Regions from separate parts of the Paracoccus sp. Ld10 genome, predicted to be linked through region 1. Evidence: riboswitches for the same ligand, from Rfam matches in the RefSeq annotation. Region 1 holds a riboswitch; the other holds the start of a gene.
The links. Region 1 has a riboswitch for thiamine pyrophosphate ahead of thiD (bifunctional hydroxymethylpyrimidine kinase/phosphomethylpyrimidine kinase). Riboswitches for the same ligand answer to the same signal wherever they lie in the genome.
Positions count from the first base shown of each region.

Region 1 (8,166 bases):
CCCAGGATCGCGCAAAGTGCAGCAGGAACACGTAATCCTGGCGCAGATAGTGCAGAAAGCTGTCGCGCGGCAGGTCGCCCGCCGCCAGCTGCCGCACAAAGGCGTGGTCCACATAGGCGTCCCAGTGTTCCCCCGCCGCCTGTTGCCACAGTGCGAATGCGCGGCCGTAATCAGGGGCGCTCATGGTGCGGTCACGTCGATGGCCAGATCGGACAGGGCCTGTCCGCCGGGCGTGGCGCCGCGTTCGGCCAGAAACGCCTCGAACCGCAGATAGCGGCCCGCGTCCAGCGCCGCGGGGCGTCCGGCAAAGCGGGGCCAGGTGTCTGCCCAGGCAGCCTCGTTCAGGGGGGTCTGCAGTTCGGCTGCGGTGTCCGCGAACATCTGCCATGCCGCGTCGGGGTCGTTCTTGATAAAGGCCGTCGCGCGTTCGGTGGCGTTCAGGAAGGCCGCGATCGCGGCGCGGTCCATGCGGGCGGGATCGGCCAGATAGATCAGTTCGTCATAGGCGGGGATGCCGTGATCCTCGGGGTTCAGGCAGCGTCCGTCGAACCCCTCCAGCCGCAGCTGGTTCAGCTCGAAATTGCGGAACGCGCCAATGACGCCATCGACCTGTCCCGACATCAGCGCGGGCGCGATCGACCAGCCGATGTTGATCTGTTCCACATCCGTGGGGACCAGACCGCCATCGGCCAGCATGGCGTCCAGCATCACCTGTTGGACGCCGGCAACGGCAAAGCCGACCTTGCGGCCTGCCAGGTCGGCGGGTGTTTCGATGCCGCTGTCGGCCAGCACGACCAGACAGGTCAGCGGGGTTTCCACCAACGTCCCGACGCGGGTCACCGGCAGGTCCTGATGGCGCGACAGGTGCAGCTGCGGCTGATAGCTGACGGCCAGATCGACACGCCCCGCCGCGACCATGCGCGGCGGATCGTTGGGGTCGGACGGCGCAACGGTTTCGACCGACAGCCCGGCATCGGCGTAATAGCCCAGCTCCTGCGCCAGCACGATGGGCGCATGGTCGGGGTTCACGAACCAGTCCAGCATCACGGTCAGTTTCGTTTCGGCATGGGCGGGCAGGGCCAGCACGGCCAGCGTCAGGGTCAGCGTCTTCATGGGCATCCTTTCAGGTCGTCGTCGGTCAGGGCCAGCAGAGCAATGCGCCCCGGCCAGCGGGATTGCAGGATCTGTCCGGCATTGTGCGCACGCAGGCCGGTCCGGCACGCCAGCACCACCCGCGGGGCGGGGCCGGGGTCCAGATGCGCGATGCGGTCGGGGGGCAGGTGGCGCGCGCCGGCAAAGGGCGCGGCCTCGACCCGCAGGTCGATCAGCAGGTCGCCGGGGGCGATCTGGTCATGCGCGATGAAGGGCAGGGGGTCGGCGGGTTCGGGCGCCGCGTCGAACCGGAACCCGCCCATGCGCCAGCCGCCCGCATCCCAGCTGAACAGCCGCCCCAGTGGCTGCGGGTCCAGCCCCAGCAGCACCGCCAGTGCCATTTGCGCCTGCAGCGCGCCGATCATGCCCACCACCGGTCCCAACACGCCCGCGCTGGCACAGCTGGCGGCCTGTGCGGGCAGGTCGGGAAAGATCGCGCGCAGGCTGGGCGCGCCACCGCAGCAGCCCGCCGCATAGCCCGACAGCCCCAGTGCCGACCCCGTGACCATCGGCCTGCCCGCGGCCATGCAGGCATCTGACAGGGTCAGGCTGACCGCAAAGCTGTCGGCGCAATCCAGCGTCACATCGGCCGCGCCCACCAGATCGCCGGCATTGGCGGGAGTCAGCCATTCGATGCGGGGTATGACCTGGCAATCGGGGTTCAGCACCGCCAGCGCCGCCGCGGCGGCCTGTGCCTTGGGGCGGCCGACCTGGTCCATGCGGTACAGCGGCTGGCGGTGCAGGTTCGTCTCGTCCACGCGGTCGGGGTCGATCAGCGTGATGCGGCCCACCCCGGCGGCGGCCAGGTATTGCAGCGCGGGACAGCCGAGGCCCCCCGCGCCAACGACCAGCACATGGGACTGCGCCAGCCGGTCCTGACCCATGGCGCCGATGCCGGGCAGCACCATCTGGCGGGCATACCGGTTCATGCCGTCACCGCCAACCAGTCGACCATCCGACCCTCGGGGTCGGGGTTCAGCGTGATGTCGGTCACCGCCGACACCACATCCGCCCCCGCCGCCAGCGCCTGTGCACCGCGATCGGGGTTCAGCCCGCCGATGGCGACCAACGGGACGTCACCCACCAGCGCCTTCCATTCGGTGACTCGGTCCAGCCCCTGTTCATGCCAGCGCATCTTTTTCAGGATTGTGGGCCAGACCGGCCCAAGGGCCACGTAATCGGGTGCCAGCGCCAGCGCGCGGTCCAGTTCGGCCCGGTCATGGGTCGACACCCCAAGCCGCAGCCCGGCGCGGCGGATGGCGGGCAGGTCGGCATCGTCCAGGTCCTCCTGCCCCAGATGCAGCCAGTCGGCGCCCAGATCGATCGCCGCCTGCCAGTGGTCGTTGACGACCAGTGTCGCGCCATGATCCCGCGTCAGTCGCAGCCCGCGCGCGATCTGGTCGCGCAGGTCGTCGGGGCCGCGGTCCTTTAGCCGCAGTTGGACCAGCCGTACCCCAAGGGGCAGGGCGCGTTCCAGCCAGGTCACGTCGTCGAAGATCGGATAGAAACGTGGAAGTTTCACAGCCAGGCCCTCCCGATGAGGGGGGTCGATGGCGCGCCCATGTCGCGCACCCCCATCGGGTCGGCGTCGCGCGCCAACGCCCCCGCCTGCACGGCCAGCGCGAATGCGCGTGCCATCGCGACGGGGTCGCCCGCCTGCGCCACGGCACTGTTCAGCAGGACCGCGTCGAACCCCATCTCCATAGCCTCCGCCGCGTGGCTGGGCAGGCCAAGGCCTGCGTCGATCACCATCGGCACGTCCGGGAACGCCGCGCGCAGCATGCGCAACCCGTGGCGGTTGTTCAGGCCCAACCCCGACCCGATCGGCGCACCCCATGGCATCAGCACCCGGCATCCGGCGTCCAGCAGACGGGCGGCCAGAACCTGATCCTCGGTGGTATAGGGAAAGACGTGGAACCCCTCGGCGCAGAGCGTCGTCGCGGCCTCCAGCAGGCCAAAGGGGTCGGGCTGCAACGTGTCGGCATGGCCGATCACCTCCAGCTTGATCCAGTCGGTCTGGAACAGTTCGCGCGCCATGCGGGCGGTGGTCACCGCCTCTCGCGCGCTGTGACAGCCGGCGGTATTGGGCAGGACGCGCACGCCCAGATCGTGGATCAGCGACCAGAACGCCTGCCCCTGACCGGCCTCGCGGCGCAGCGACACGGTGGCCACGCCTGCGCCGCTGGCCCGGAATGCCTCTTGCAGCACCGACGGCGCGGGGTATTGCGCGGTGCCCAGCATCAGCGCGTTGGGCAGGGTAACGCCATAGAAATCGCGCATCGCTCAGCCCCCCTGCATCGGGGCCAGAACCTCCAGCCGGTCGCCGTCGCGCAAGGGCTGGGTCGTGCGGGACGCGGCGGGCAGGAAATCACCGTTCAGCGCCGTGGCCACGCGGGCATCAGCCCAGCCCAGTTCGGACAGCGCGTCTGCCACGGTGGCGGCGGCGATGTCGCGGGGGGTTCCGTTGACCTCAATCCTCATGGATCAGTTCTCCCTTGGTTCCGGTGATCAGGTAGTCGGCCGCCTGCCGCGCCAGCGCGGGGGCCATCAGGTATCCGTGGCGAAACAGCCCGTTCAGGTGCAGCACCCGCCCCCGAACCGTCACGCGCGGGATGTTGTCGGGGAATGCCGGGCGCAGGTCGGCGCCCAGCTCGACGATGGCGCTTTCGGCAAAGCGGGGGTCCAGCGCATAGGCCGCCGACAACAGTTCCAGCACCGACCGGGCAGTGGCAGGGGCGCGGGACGCGCTTTCGATCTGGGTCGCGCCCAGCATGAACAGCCCGCCCGCGCGCGGTACGATGTACAGCGGATGGCGCGGATGCAGCAGGCGGACGGGCCGCGTCAGCGTGATGTCGGGCGCGTGCAGCACGACCGTTTCCCCGCGCACGCCGCGCAGGCCGGGCAGGGCGGCGGACAGCCCGCGCGCGTCGATCACCGGACCCGCGATATCGCCCGGATCGGCGGTCGCGCGGTCGATGCCGATGCCGCGCGCGGCCAACCATGCAGTCAGGTCAGTCAGCGCGCGGCGGGGGTCCAGATGCGCCTCGGTCGGAAAGATCAGACCGGGGCGGGGCGGCAGGTCGGGTTCGTGATGGGCACTGTCGCAGGGTTCATGCGCGGTGGCGCGGCGGCCAAAGCGGGCCAGTTCGGCCCGGTCGCGGTCCAGCGCCACGACCAGCGTGCCGTGCCGCGCGACGGGCGTGACGGCGGACCACGCATCGGCGGCCTCCGCCCCAAGGCGGGTGATGATCGGATCGGCGGTCACGCCCTCGCAATGCGGGGCCAGCATGCCGCCCGCCCACCATGAACAGCCATGCGTGCCGGGCGGCCCGTTACGGTCCAGGATGCGCGGGGTCAACCCGCGCAACGCCAGCACATGGGCCGCAAACAGGCCGGCCACGCCCGCGCCGATGATGGTGACGTCAGTCATGCGCCCAGACCGCGTGGAAATGATGCACCGGCCCGTGTCCCGAACCCACGCACAGGTCATCCGCCGCCGCGATCGCCCCCTGCAGATAGCGGTGCGCGGCGCCCACCGCCTGTGCCAGCGGTTGGCCATGGGCCAGCCCCGCCGCGATCGCCGCCGACAGGGTGCAGCCGGTCCCATGCGTGTTGCGCGTGGACAGGCGTGGCGCGCTGAAGGGGGTCGCCCCCTGCGCAGTTACCAACAGATCGGTACAGATCGCTCCGTCGCCGTGGCCGCCCTTCATCAGCACCGCGCCCGCACCCATCGCACACAGCGCGGCACCCTGCTCGGCCATCTGCGCCGGGGTCGTGGCCGCGGCGCAATCCAGCAGGCAGGCGGCCTCGGGCAGGTTCGGAGTCAGCAGGGTCGCGACAGGCAGCAGGGCGCGCAGTGCCTCGATGGCGTCGGGGGGCAACAGCCGGTCGCCCGATTTCGCGATCATCACCGGGTCCAGCACGACCGGCAGGCCGCAACCTGCAATCCCGCGCGCCACGGTGGCGATGGCATCGGCCCCTCCCAACATGCCCAGCTTGATCGCGCGGACATCCAGATCGTCCAGCACGGCCCGCATCTGGGCCGCGATCATCGCGGGGCTGGCGGGTTCGACCATGGCCACCGTCCGGGTGTTCTGCGCGGTCAGCGCGGTCACCACGCTGGCACCATAGCAGCCAAGTGCCGAGAACGTCTTGAGGTCCGCCTGAATACCGGCGCCGCCGCCCGAATCGGACCCGGCGATGGTCAGGGCAATGGGTGCTGTCACGTCGTCCCCCGTTTTGGTGGCGGGTCGTGACCGGGCAAAGGGGTGGGGAGACAGGGCGGGCCAAGGGCCACGCGAATATCTGCACCGTTCCCTCCGCCGGTATGACCCGGATCAGGTTCGATGGGTTGGCTGACGCCTCTCAGCCCCTGACGGGACACCCCAACGGTTTGCACCCCAAGGCTAGGCGCGGCGTGGGCGGTGTGCAAGGGGGGCTTTTCGCGCCCGCGCGATTGGCGCAGGATGGCGTGGCGGCAGACGGGGGACCGATGGACAAGCGCGGACTGGAAATGACGGTTCTGATGTCGCCGGACATGGCGAATTTCAGCGGCAAGGTGCATGGCGGTGCGCTGTTGGCCTGCCTGGACCGGGTTGCCTATGCCTGCGCGTCGCGCTGGTCGGGGGAATATGCGGTGACGCTGTCGGTGGACCAGGTGACCTTCAAGGAGGCCATTCACGTGGGCGAACTGGTCACCTTTCGCGCCCGGGTGAACCACACGGGCCGCACCTCGATGGAGATCGGCATCCGGGTCGAGGCCGAAAACATCCGCCGCGGCACGCGCAGGCATACCAATTCGTGCTATTTCACCATGGTTGCGGTCGATGAACGCGGCCATCCCGTTCCCGTCCCCAAACCCGAACTGGAGGACGATATCGACCGCCAGCGCTGGCGTTCCGCCGAGGTGCGGCGGACCATGCGCCGAGAGATCGCGGCCCGCCAGGAGGCCGCATCAAGCGCCCCGTGATTGGGCGTGGACTTTGCGATCCAAACCGCGTAGGGAACCGCCTTTGGCCCTGCTAGTCCGGGGCGGCGGGTGCAGGGTGGGCCGGTCGCAGCGACGATAGGTGCCGCTCATCGGGTCGCTCAAGACCCCCGCATTTTGGCGAATCACATGACTGAACTGAATTTCCCCGCGCCGCTTCAGGCGGCGTTGGCCGACAAGGGCTATGAGACCCTGACATCCGTGCAGAACGCTGTGCTGGCACCCGAGGCACAGGGCCGCGACGTGCTGGTCTCGGCGCAGACCGGATCGGGCAAGACCGTGGCATTCGGCCTGGCGATGGGCGAGAACCTGCTGGACGGCGACCGCATGATCGCGGGCGATCTGCCGCTTGCGTTGGCCATCGCACCGACGCGCGAACTGGCGCTGCAGGTCGCGCGCGAACTGGAGTGGCTGTATGCGGGCACGGGCGCACAGATCGCCACCTGTGTCGGCGGCATGGATTATCGCAACGAAAAGCGTGCATTGCAGCGCGGCGCACAGATCGTTGTCGGCACGCCGGGCCGTCTGCGCGACCATATCGACCGGGGCAGCCTGGATCTGTCCGACCTGCGCGCCGCCGTGCTGGACGAGGCCGACGAGATGCTGGACCTGGGCTTTCGCGAGGATCTGGAGTTCATTCTGGGCGCAGCGCCGGTCGAACGCCGCACGCTGATGTTCTCGGCCACGGTGCCATCCGCGATCGAAAAGCTGGCCCGCGATTTCCAGCGTGACGCCCTGCGCATCGCCGCGATGGGCGAGGCGCGTCAGCACGGCGACATCGCCTATCGTGCCTATACCGTCACCGCCCGCGACCGTGAGCCCGCGATCTTCAACCTGCTGCGCATCCACGAGGCGCAGACCGCCATCGTCTTCTGTAAGACGCGGGCCAATGTGAACCACCTGCTGGCGCGCATGTCGAACCGCGGCTTCAAATGCGTCGCCCTGTCGGGAGAGCTGTCCCAGCAGGAACGTACCCACGCCCTGCAGGCGCTGCGTGACGGTCGTGCCCGTGTGTGTATCGCGACCGACGTCGCGGCCCGCGGTATCGACCTGCCGGGTCTGGAACTGGTGATCCACGCCGATCTGCCGACCAACCCTGACACCATGCTGCACCGGTCGGGCCGCACCGGGCGCGCCGGGTCCAAGGGCGTGTCCGCGCTGATCGTGCCGTCCGCCGATTATCGCCGCGCACAGCGCCTGTTGCAGAACGCCAAGGTGTCTGCCGAATGGCTGGACGCGCCGACCGCCGACGAGGTTCGCGCCCGCGACGATCAGCGCATGCTTGACCATCCCGGCCTGCACGAACCTGCGGGCGATGATGCCGCGCTGGCAGCCCAGCTGTTGGAGCAATTCAGCGCCGAACAGGTTGCCGCCGCCTTCCTTCGCATGTGGCGCGAAGGCCGCCCCGCCGCCGAAGAGCTGGCCGAGGCGCATGCGCCCCCCGCGCCGATGGCACCGCGCGTCCAGCGCGAATTCGGACCGTCTGTCTGGTTCACGCTGTCGGTCGGCCATTCAGGTCGTGCCGAAGCGCGCTGGCTGCTGCCCAAGGTTTGCGATGCCGGCGGGATCACCCGCGACAGCATCGGTGCGATCCGCGTCAAGCAGGACCTGTCCTATATCCAGATTGCGTCCGAAGTGGCCGCAAAGTTCGGCGATTTCATCGAGATCACACCCGAGGTCACCATGCGCCGCATGGACGGTGCCCCCGACCTGGACGCGCCGATCGAACGCGCGCCCCGCGCGCCGCGCACCGACAACCGCTCGGAAGGGCGCAAGCCCGCGCCGCGCGCAAAACCTGCCGCATCGGACGAAGGGCATCAGGCCCGCGTCAAATCGGCCCGTGGTGGTTGGATGCCTGATGACGCACCGGCCGAGCCGCGCGAAACGGGGCCCCATGCGGCCGTGAAATCGTGGAAGAAGAAGTCCTCGGCAGATGCCGGCAAGGGTCCCAAGCCTGCTTGGGCCAAATCCAAGCCCGCCGGTGACAAGGCCGGCGCGCCCAAGGCGCATCGCAAGGGCCCTAAGCG
Region 1 is NZ_JBISHD010000032.1:409,530-417,695, reverse strand. Features, by position in the region: gene ACJJVR_RS15870 (TenA family protein) at 1-184, opposite strand, end outside; gene ACJJVR_RS15865 (ABC transporter substrate-binding protein) at 181-1,113, opposite strand; gene ACJJVR_RS15860 (ThiF family adenylyltransferase) at 1,110-2,081, opposite strand; gene ACJJVR_RS15855 (thiamine phosphate synthase) at 2,078-2,674, opposite strand; gene ACJJVR_RS15850 (thiazole synthase) at 2,671-3,432, opposite strand; gene thiS (sulfur carrier protein ThiS) at 3,436-3,633, opposite strand; gene ACJJVR_RS15840 (FAD-dependent oxidoreductase) at 3,623-4,582, opposite strand; gene thiD (bifunctional hydroxymethylpyrimidine kinase/phosphomethylpyrimidine kinase) at 4,575-5,378, opposite strand; TPP riboswitch at 5,450-5,550, opposite strand; gene ACJJVR_RS15830 (acyl-CoA thioesterase) at 5,645-6,121, shown strand; gene ACJJVR_RS15825 (DEAD/DEAH box helicase) at 6,269-8,166, shown strand, end outside.

Region 2 (8,166 bases), on a different contig from region 1:
AGGTCTATACCGAGGTCTGCTCGGCCTGCCACGGCCTGAAATACGTCGCGATCCGCACGCTTGCGGACGAGGGCGGCCCCGGCTTGCCCGAGGATCAGGTCCGCGCCTATGCGGCCGAACTGCTGCCGGTCTTTGACGAGGCCATCGGCGAGGAGCGTCCGCGCACCGTCACCGACCACTTCCCGGCGACCTCGGGTGACGGGATGGGTCCCGACCTGTCGTTGATGGCCAAGGCGCGCGCGGGCTTTCACGGCCCCTTCGGCACCGGCCTCAGCCAGCTGGTCAACGGCATGGGCGGCCCGGAATACATCCACGCCGTGCTGACCAGCTATACCGGCGAAGATCAGGAACAGGCCGGCACCCTGCTGCACGGCAACACGGCCTTTCCAGGCGGCTGGATCAGCATGGCGGCCCCGCTGTCGGATGGTCAGGTGACCTACGAGGACGGGACCGAGGCGACCGTCGACCAGATGGCGATGGACATGGCGGCATTCCTGATGTGGACCGCCGAACCCAAGCTGATGGACCGCAAGTCCGTGGGTCTGGTCGCCGTGCTGTTCCTGGTCCTGCTGAGCGCGCTGCTCTATGTGGTCAACAAGCGGCTGTGGGCACCCCACAAGGGCAAGCTGCCCGCCTGATCTGCCCCAACAGAACGACATGACAAGACGCGCCCCCAAAGGGCGCGTCTTTTCGCATCTGGACAAGGCCCCGCCCGCCCGGTCACATGGCCACCACATCGCGGAGGCAATCATGGCAATCTGGAACCTGGGCTCGATCAACATCGACCACGTCTATCGGCTGGACAGCCTGCCCCGCCCCGGCGAAACGTTGGCCTCACGCGGATATACGCACGGTCTGGGCGGCAAGGGCGCGAACCAGTCGGTCGCCGCCGCCCGCGCGGGCGCGATCACGCATCACCTGGGCGCGATGGGCAGCGGTGACGATTGGGTCAGTGATCGCCTGACGCAGGCGGGCGTGGATATGGGCCATGTCGCGCGGCTGGACGATCAGGCCACCGGCCACGCGATCATCCTGCTGGACACGGACGCTGAGAACGCCATCGTCATTCATCCCGGTGCGAACCGTGCCATCAATGAGGCTACGTTGACCGATGCGCTGTCCGTGCTGACACCGTCCGACACGTTGCTGATCCAGAACGAGACGAACGGCCAGGTCGCAGCCGCCAAGGCCGCGCAGGCTCAGGGCGCGCGCGTGATCTATTCCGCCGCGCCCTTTGATCTGGACGCGGTCCGCGCTGTTCTGCCCCATGTCACCATTCTGGCCATGAACGATGGAGAGGCGCGGCAGCTATTCGCGGGTGTCCCCGGCGATCTGCCGGTGCAGGGATTGCTGATCACGCGGGGTGCGCAGGGTGCCGAATACCGCGACCTGACGACCGCACATGTCCATGAACAGCCGTCCTTTCGCGTGACCCCGGTGGATACGACCGGCGCGGGCGATACCTTCGCGGGCTTTTTCGCGGCGGCGCTGGATGGCGGCGCGGACATCCCCGCCGCGCTGCGGCTGGCGTCAGGGGCGGCGGCGGTCAAGGTCACGCGGGCAGGCGCGGGCGACGCCATCCCCACCCGCGCCGAGGTCGACGCGTTCCTGGCCGATCAGCCGATCTGACCGCGCACGCCGCCGGTCTGTGCCCGGTCCATCAGCAGGTGGTCCAACAGCACACAGGCGGCCATCGCCTCGGCCACCGGCACGGCGCGGATGCCCACGCAGGGGTCGTGGCGGCCCTTGGTGATGACCTCGATCTCCTCGCCATGCGCATTGATCGACCGGCGGGGGGTGGTGATCGAACTGGTCGGCTTGATCGCGAACCGCACGACGATGTCCTGCCCGGTAGAGATCCCGCCCAGAATGCCGCCCGCATGGTTCGACAGGAACTCGGGCCCGGCCTCGCCCATGCGAATTTCATCGGCGTTCGACACGCCGGTCAGCGCGGCGGATGCCATGCCCTCTCCGATCTCGACTGCCTTTACGGCGTTGATCGACATCATCGCGGCGGCCAGATCGGTGTCCAGTTTCGCATAGACCGGCGCACCCAAACCCGGCGGACAGCCTTGGACGCAAACCTCGATGGCGGCGCCGACGCTGTTCTGATCCTTGCGGATGCCGTCCAGGTAATCAGACCACGCGTCCACCGCGCCCGCGTCGGGCAGGAAGAACGGGTTGGTGTCGACCGCCGACAAGTCGATCCGATCGCGGTCCAGATGCATCGCCCCCATCTGCACCATATAGCCGGTGATCTTCAGGTCGGGCACCAATTCGCCCAGCACCGCCTGCGCCACCGCGCCCGCGGCCACCCGCGCCGCGGTTTCGCGCGCGCTGGACCGACCTCCGCCACGATAATCGCGCACGCCGTATTTCAGGTGGTACGTAATGTCGGCATGGCCGGGGCGAAAGCTGGTGGCGATATCGCCGTAATCCTTGGACCGCTGGTCGGTGTTCTCGATCATCAGCTGGATTGCGGTGCCAGTGGTCACGCCCTCGAACACGCCCGACAGGATGCGGACCTGGTCGGCCTCGCGCCGCTGCGTGGTGTGTTTCGACGTGCCGGGGCGGCGGCGGTCCATGAACCGCTGGATATACTCCTCTGTCAGGGGCACGCCGGGCGGCACCCCGTCGACAGTCGCGCCCAGTGCGGGTCCGTGGCTTTCGCCCCAGGTGGTGAACCTGAACTCGCGGCCAAAGGTGTTATAGCTCATGGTCGCGTCTCCTGTGACAGGGCTTTCAATTCATAGACCAGCTCCAGCGCCTCGCGCGGGCTGAGCGTGTCAGGATGCACCGCCTGCAGGCGGTCATCCAGCGGGCGGGCCTTGGGCGGGGGCGGCGGGGCGGCCCGGAACAGCGGCAGATCGTCGATCAACGCCACGGGCCGCGCCGATTGCCGTTCGCCCGATTCCAGCGCGTCCAGCACCGCGCGCGCCCGGTCCACGACCGACGCGGGCAGGCCTGCCAGCCGCGCGACCTGCACGCCATAGCTGCGGTCGGCCGCGCCCTTCTTGACCTCGTGCAGGAAAATCACCTCTCCCTGCCATTCGCGCACGGTGACGGTGGCGTTTTCGACCCCGTCCAGCTTGGCCGACAGGGCGGTCATCTCATGGTAATGGGTCGCGAACAGCGCCCTGCAACGGTTGCCCGCGTGCAGATGCTCCATCACCGCCCAGGCGATCGACAGGCCGTCCCAAGTCGAAGTCCCACGCCCGATCTCGTCCAGAATCACCAGCGCGCGGTCGTCCGCCTGATTCAGGATCGCGGCGGTCTCGACCATCTCGACCATGAAGGTCGACCGCCCCCGCGCCAGATCATCCGCCGCGCCGACGCGGGAAAACAGCTGGCTGACCAGCCCGATATGCGCCGCGCGTGCCGGGACAAACGCCCCGGCCTGCGCCAGAACCGCGATCAGGGCGTTCTGGCGCAGAAAGGTCGACTTGCCTGCCATGTTCGGGCCGGTCAGCAACCAGATCGCAGGCGTGGCCCCCGTGGTCAGGTCGCAATCGTTGGCGACAAAACTCTCGGCCTTGCGCCGCAGCGCGCGTTCCACGACCGGGTGCCGCCCGCCCTGGATGACGAACGCGCGGCTGTCATCGACGCGCGGCCGCACCCACCCCTCTCCCGAGGCCAGATCCGCAAAGGCGCAGGCCAGATCGATCTCGGCCAGGGCACGCGCCGCCTGCCCGATGCGCGCCGCCTGATCCAGGATCGCGGCCCGCATTCGGTCAAAGATACCGCGTTCAATCTCCAGCGCGCGGTCGCGGGCGTTCAGGATGCGGGTTTCCAGCTCGCTGAGGTCCACCGTGGTGAAACGGATCTGGTTCGCGGTCGTCTGACGGTGGATAAAGGTCTGGTTCAGCGGCGCGGCCATCATGCGCTCGGCATGGGTGGCGGTCGTCTCGATGAAATAGCCCAGAACGTTGTTGTGCTTGATCTTCAGGCTGCCGACCCCGGCCAGCGCCGCGTAATCGGCCTGCATCCCGGCAATGACGCCCCGCCCCTCGTCGCGCAGGCGGCGGGTCTGGTCCAGATTGTCGTCATGCCCCTCGGCCACAAAGCCGCCGTCGCGCGCCAACAGGGGCGGTTCGGCCACCAGCGCGTCGTCCAGCAGGTCCACCAGCGCATCATGCCCGACCAGATCGCCCGCCGCCTCGCGCAGCACGGCGGGCGCACCGTCCGGCAGGCGCGCGGCAATCGCCGCCCCCTGCGTCAGCCCCGCGCGGATCGCGGTCAGGTCGCGCGGCCCGCCGCGGTCCAGCGCCAGCCGCGACAGCGCCCGGTCCATGTCCGGCACCCGCGCCAGCGCCCCGCGCAGATCGGCCAACAGCCGCGCATCCGCGGCCAGCGCGGCCACGCCGTCGTGGCGCGCCGCGATCAGGTCCAGATCGCGCGACGGCGCGCTGATCCGGCGTTCCAGCAGGCGCGCACCGGGCGCGGTCACCGTGCGGTCGATCGCCGCCAGCAGCGACCCCTCGCGCCCGCCCGACAGCGCCTGCGTCAGTTCCAGGTTGCGCCGTGTGGCCGCGTCGATCTGCATCGCGCCGCCCGCCCGTTCGCGCAAAGGCGGGCGCAACAGGGGCAGCTTGCCCTTTTGTGTCATGTCCAGATAGTCGACGATGGCACCCATCGCGGCCAGTTCCGCACGCCCGAACATGCCAAACCCGTCCAGCGTCTCGACCCCGTACAGCGCGCACAACCGCCGCGCGCCCGCGCCGCTGTCGAACGCCGATGTATGCAGTTCGGTCATCACCGCGCCCGCATCGCCGATCAGCTCCTCCAGCCCCGCGTCGCAGGCCAGAACCTCGCGCGGAGCCAGTCGCGCCAGTTCGGGCGCCAGCCGCGGCAAGGCGCAATCCATCACCCAGAACGCCCCGGTCGAGATGTCGACCCATGCCAGCGCCCCTTCGTCGCGCACCGCCACGAACGCCGCCAGATAGTTGTGCCGCCGCGCCTCCAGCAGCGATTCCTCGGTCAGGGTGCCGGGGGTGACCAGCCGGACCACGTCGCGTGCGACAACCGATTTCGACCCGCGTTTCTTGGCCTCGGCGGGGTCCTCCATCTGTTCGGCGATGGCCACGCGGAACCCCTTGCGGATCAGCGTCAGCAGATAGCCCTCGGCCGCATGCACCGGCACGCCGCACATCGGGATCGGCTCTCCCAGATGGGTGCCGCGTTTCGTCAGCGCGATGTCCAGCGCGGCGGCGGCGGCAACCGCGTCGTCAAAGAACATCTCGTAGAAATCACCCATGCGATAGAACAGCAGCGCGCCGGGATTGGCGTCCCGGATCGCAAGGTATTGCGCCATCATCGGCGTGGGCTGGTCGTTCATGTCCCTGGTCATGGGCGGTTTCTATCCGCTTGCGCGGGCGCGCGAAACCTCTACATTCGGGGTCACCTCGGGGTGCCCCATGCGGGCTGAGACGCGACAGCGGACCCGTTGAACCTGATCCGGGTCACACCGGCGGAGGGAAGGTGCGCACCCCCTTCTTTTCGACATTCCGACAAGAGAGGCTGCCGATGAAATCCGTCCTGATCCCCGCCCTGCTGCTGGCCATGCCCGCCCTTGCCGAAGGTCGCGTGCTGACCGTCTATGCCGGCGACAGCGTCACCAGCGAATGGGGCCCCGGTCCCGCCATCGAACAGGGGTTCGAGGCGATCTGCGACTGTGACCTGCAATTCGTGACCGGCGACGTGCTGCCCCGCCTGCTGATGGAGGGAGAGGGCACCCAGGCCGACATCGTCTTTGGCCTGAACACCGACATGACGGCGCGCGCCCGGGCATCAGGACTGTTCGCACCCCACGGACAGGACACGTCGGACCTGTCGTTGCCCATCGCGTGGGATGATCCGACGTTCCTGCCCTACAACTGGGGCGAAACCGCCTTTGTCTATGACAGCACGCGGCTGGAAAACCCACCCGCCAGCTTTGCCGAACTGCTGGAGGCCGATGACATCAGCATTGTCATCCAGGACCCGCGCAGTTCGGTGTCGGGGCTGGCCATGCTGCTATGGGTCAAGTCGGTCTATGGCGACCAGGCGGGCGAGGCCTGGGCCAAGCTGGCGCCCAAGGTGCTGACCGTCACCCGCGGCTGGTCGGAATCCTATGGCCTGTTCACGGACGGAGAGGCGGACATGGTCCTGTCCTATACCACGTCCCCCGCCTACCACATCGCGGCCGAAGACGACGCGACCAAGGTCGCCGCGATTTTCCCCGAGGGGCATTACTTCATGGCCGAACTGGTGGCGCAGGTTGCCGGCACCGACCAGCCCGAACTGGCGCAGCAGTTCATGGACTGGGTGCTGACGCCTGATTTTCAGGCGACGATCCCGCTGGCCAACTGGTCGTTGCCCGCGAAACTGCCCGACGCCGACTGGCCGCAGGTGATGCGCGACCTGCCCCGCCCCGACAAGACCCTGTTCCTGTCCGAGGACGAGGCAGAGGCCCTGCGCACCCCCGCCCTGGACGAATGGCAGCGGGCCTTCCGCTGAGCATCGGCCACGCCATCGCCGCGGCCCTTGCCGCGCTGATCCTGGGCACGCTGGCGGTTGTCGCATGGGTGGCGGGCGGGCTGTCGGGCCTGACCGAATGGGACCTGCGCGCGGTCTGGTTCACGCTGTGGCAGGCGGCACTGTCGGCCACCCTGTCGGCGGCGCTGGCCGTGCCGGTCGCACGCGCGCTGGCGCGGCGGCGGTTCCGGGGGCGCGGGCTGCTGATCACGCTGCTGGGCGCGCCCTTCGTCCTGCCGGTGATCGTCGCGGTGCTGGGGCTGATCGCGATCTTTGGCCGGAACGGTGCGCTGAACGGAGCGCTGGAGGTCATGGGCCTGCCGCAGGTCGGCATCTATGGCTGGCAGGGGGTGATCCTGGCGCATGTGTTTTTCAACCTGCCGCTGTCGGTGCGGCTGATCCTGCAGGGGTGGCAGGCGATCCCTGCGGAACGGTTCCGGCTGGCCGCGTCATTGGATTTTGCACCCCGCGACATCGCCCGACATCTGGAACGCCCAATGCTGCGCGGCGTGCTGCCGGGGGTGTGGCTGGCGGTGTTTCTGGTGTGCCTGACCTCGTTCACGGTGGCGCTGGCACTGGGCGGGGGGCCGCGCGCGACCACGGTCGAACTGGCGATCTATCAGGCGTTCCGGTTCGATTTCGACCTGGGTCGGGCCGCGGCACTGGGGTTGGTACAGATCGCGATCTGTGTCGGGGCCGCGCTGTTGGCGCGACACGTCGCCATTCCCGCGGGTTTTGGTGCCGGGCTGGATGCGCAGGGCGGGCCGCCTGCCCCGCGCGGCTGGCGGCGGGCGGGCGACGCGGCGGTGATCGCGGCGGCGGCGGCGTTTCTGCTGGCACCGCTGATCTCGGTCGCGGCGACGGGGCTGCTGCGCCTGCCTGCCCTGCCGGCCGAGGTCTGGGACGCGGCCCTGCGGTCGGTCGTCATGGCGGTGATCTCGGCGCTGATGGCTGCGGGGGCAGGGTTGGCGCTGGCCCTGACCATCGCCCGCGGCGGCGCCCGGTGGGTCGAGGGGGCGGGCATGCTGCCCCTGATCGCGTCACCGCTGGTGCTGGGGACGGGCTTGTTCATCCTGCTGCGGGACAGCGTGACGCCGCAACAGATGGCCCTGCCGGTGACGGCGCTGATCAACGCGGCGATGGCCCTGCCGTTCGGACTGCGCGCCCTGATCCCCGCAGCACGAACGCTGGAACAGGATTACGGCCAGCTGGCAGCATCGCTGGACCTGCGGGGATGGGCGCGGCTGCGCCTGCTGGTGCTGCCCCGTCTGGCGCGACCCTTGGGTTTCGGTGCGGGACTGGCGGCGGCGCTGGCGATGGGGGATCTGGGTGTCATCACCCTGTTCGCGGGCGACCGCCCGACCCTGCCGCTGATGCTGTACCAATTGATGAACGGATATCGCATGGCCGATGCCGCGGCCTGTGCGCTGTTGCTGATGGCGCTCAGCCTGGGGCTGTTCTGGCTGTTCGACAGAGGAGGCCGACGTGACGCTTGAATTCCGCGATATCCTGCTGCGTCAGGATGATTTCGCACTGACCGCCGACCTGACCGTGCAGCCCGGACGCCATGCGGTGATCGGCGCGTCGGGGTCGGGCAAATCAACACTGCTGGCGCTGGTTGCCGGGTTTCTGGCGCCGTCCCGTGGGCGACTG
Region 2 is NZ_JBISHD010000005.1:117,100-125,265, forward strand. Features, by position in the region: gene ACJJVR_RS02870 (cytochrome c1) at 1-638, shown strand, start outside; gene ACJJVR_RS02875 (ribokinase) at 751-1,629, shown strand; gene aroC (chorismate synthase) at 1,617-2,717, opposite strand; gene mutS (DNA mismatch repair protein MutS) at 2,714-5,335, opposite strand; TPP riboswitch at 5,394-5,493, shown strand; gene ACJJVR_RS02890 (thiamine ABC transporter substrate binding subunit) at 5,524-6,495, shown strand; gene ACJJVR_RS02895 (thiamine/thiamine pyrophosphate ABC transporter permease ThiP) at 6,474-8,009, shown strand; gene ACJJVR_RS02900 (ATP-binding cassette domain-containing protein) at 7,999-8,166, shown strand, end outside.
Region 2: another riboswitch for thiamine pyrophosphate. It lies ahead of ACJJVR_RS02890 (thiamine ABC transporter substrate binding subunit); the one in region 1 lies ahead of thiD (bifunctional hydroxymethylpyrimidine kinase/phosphomethylpyrimidine kinase).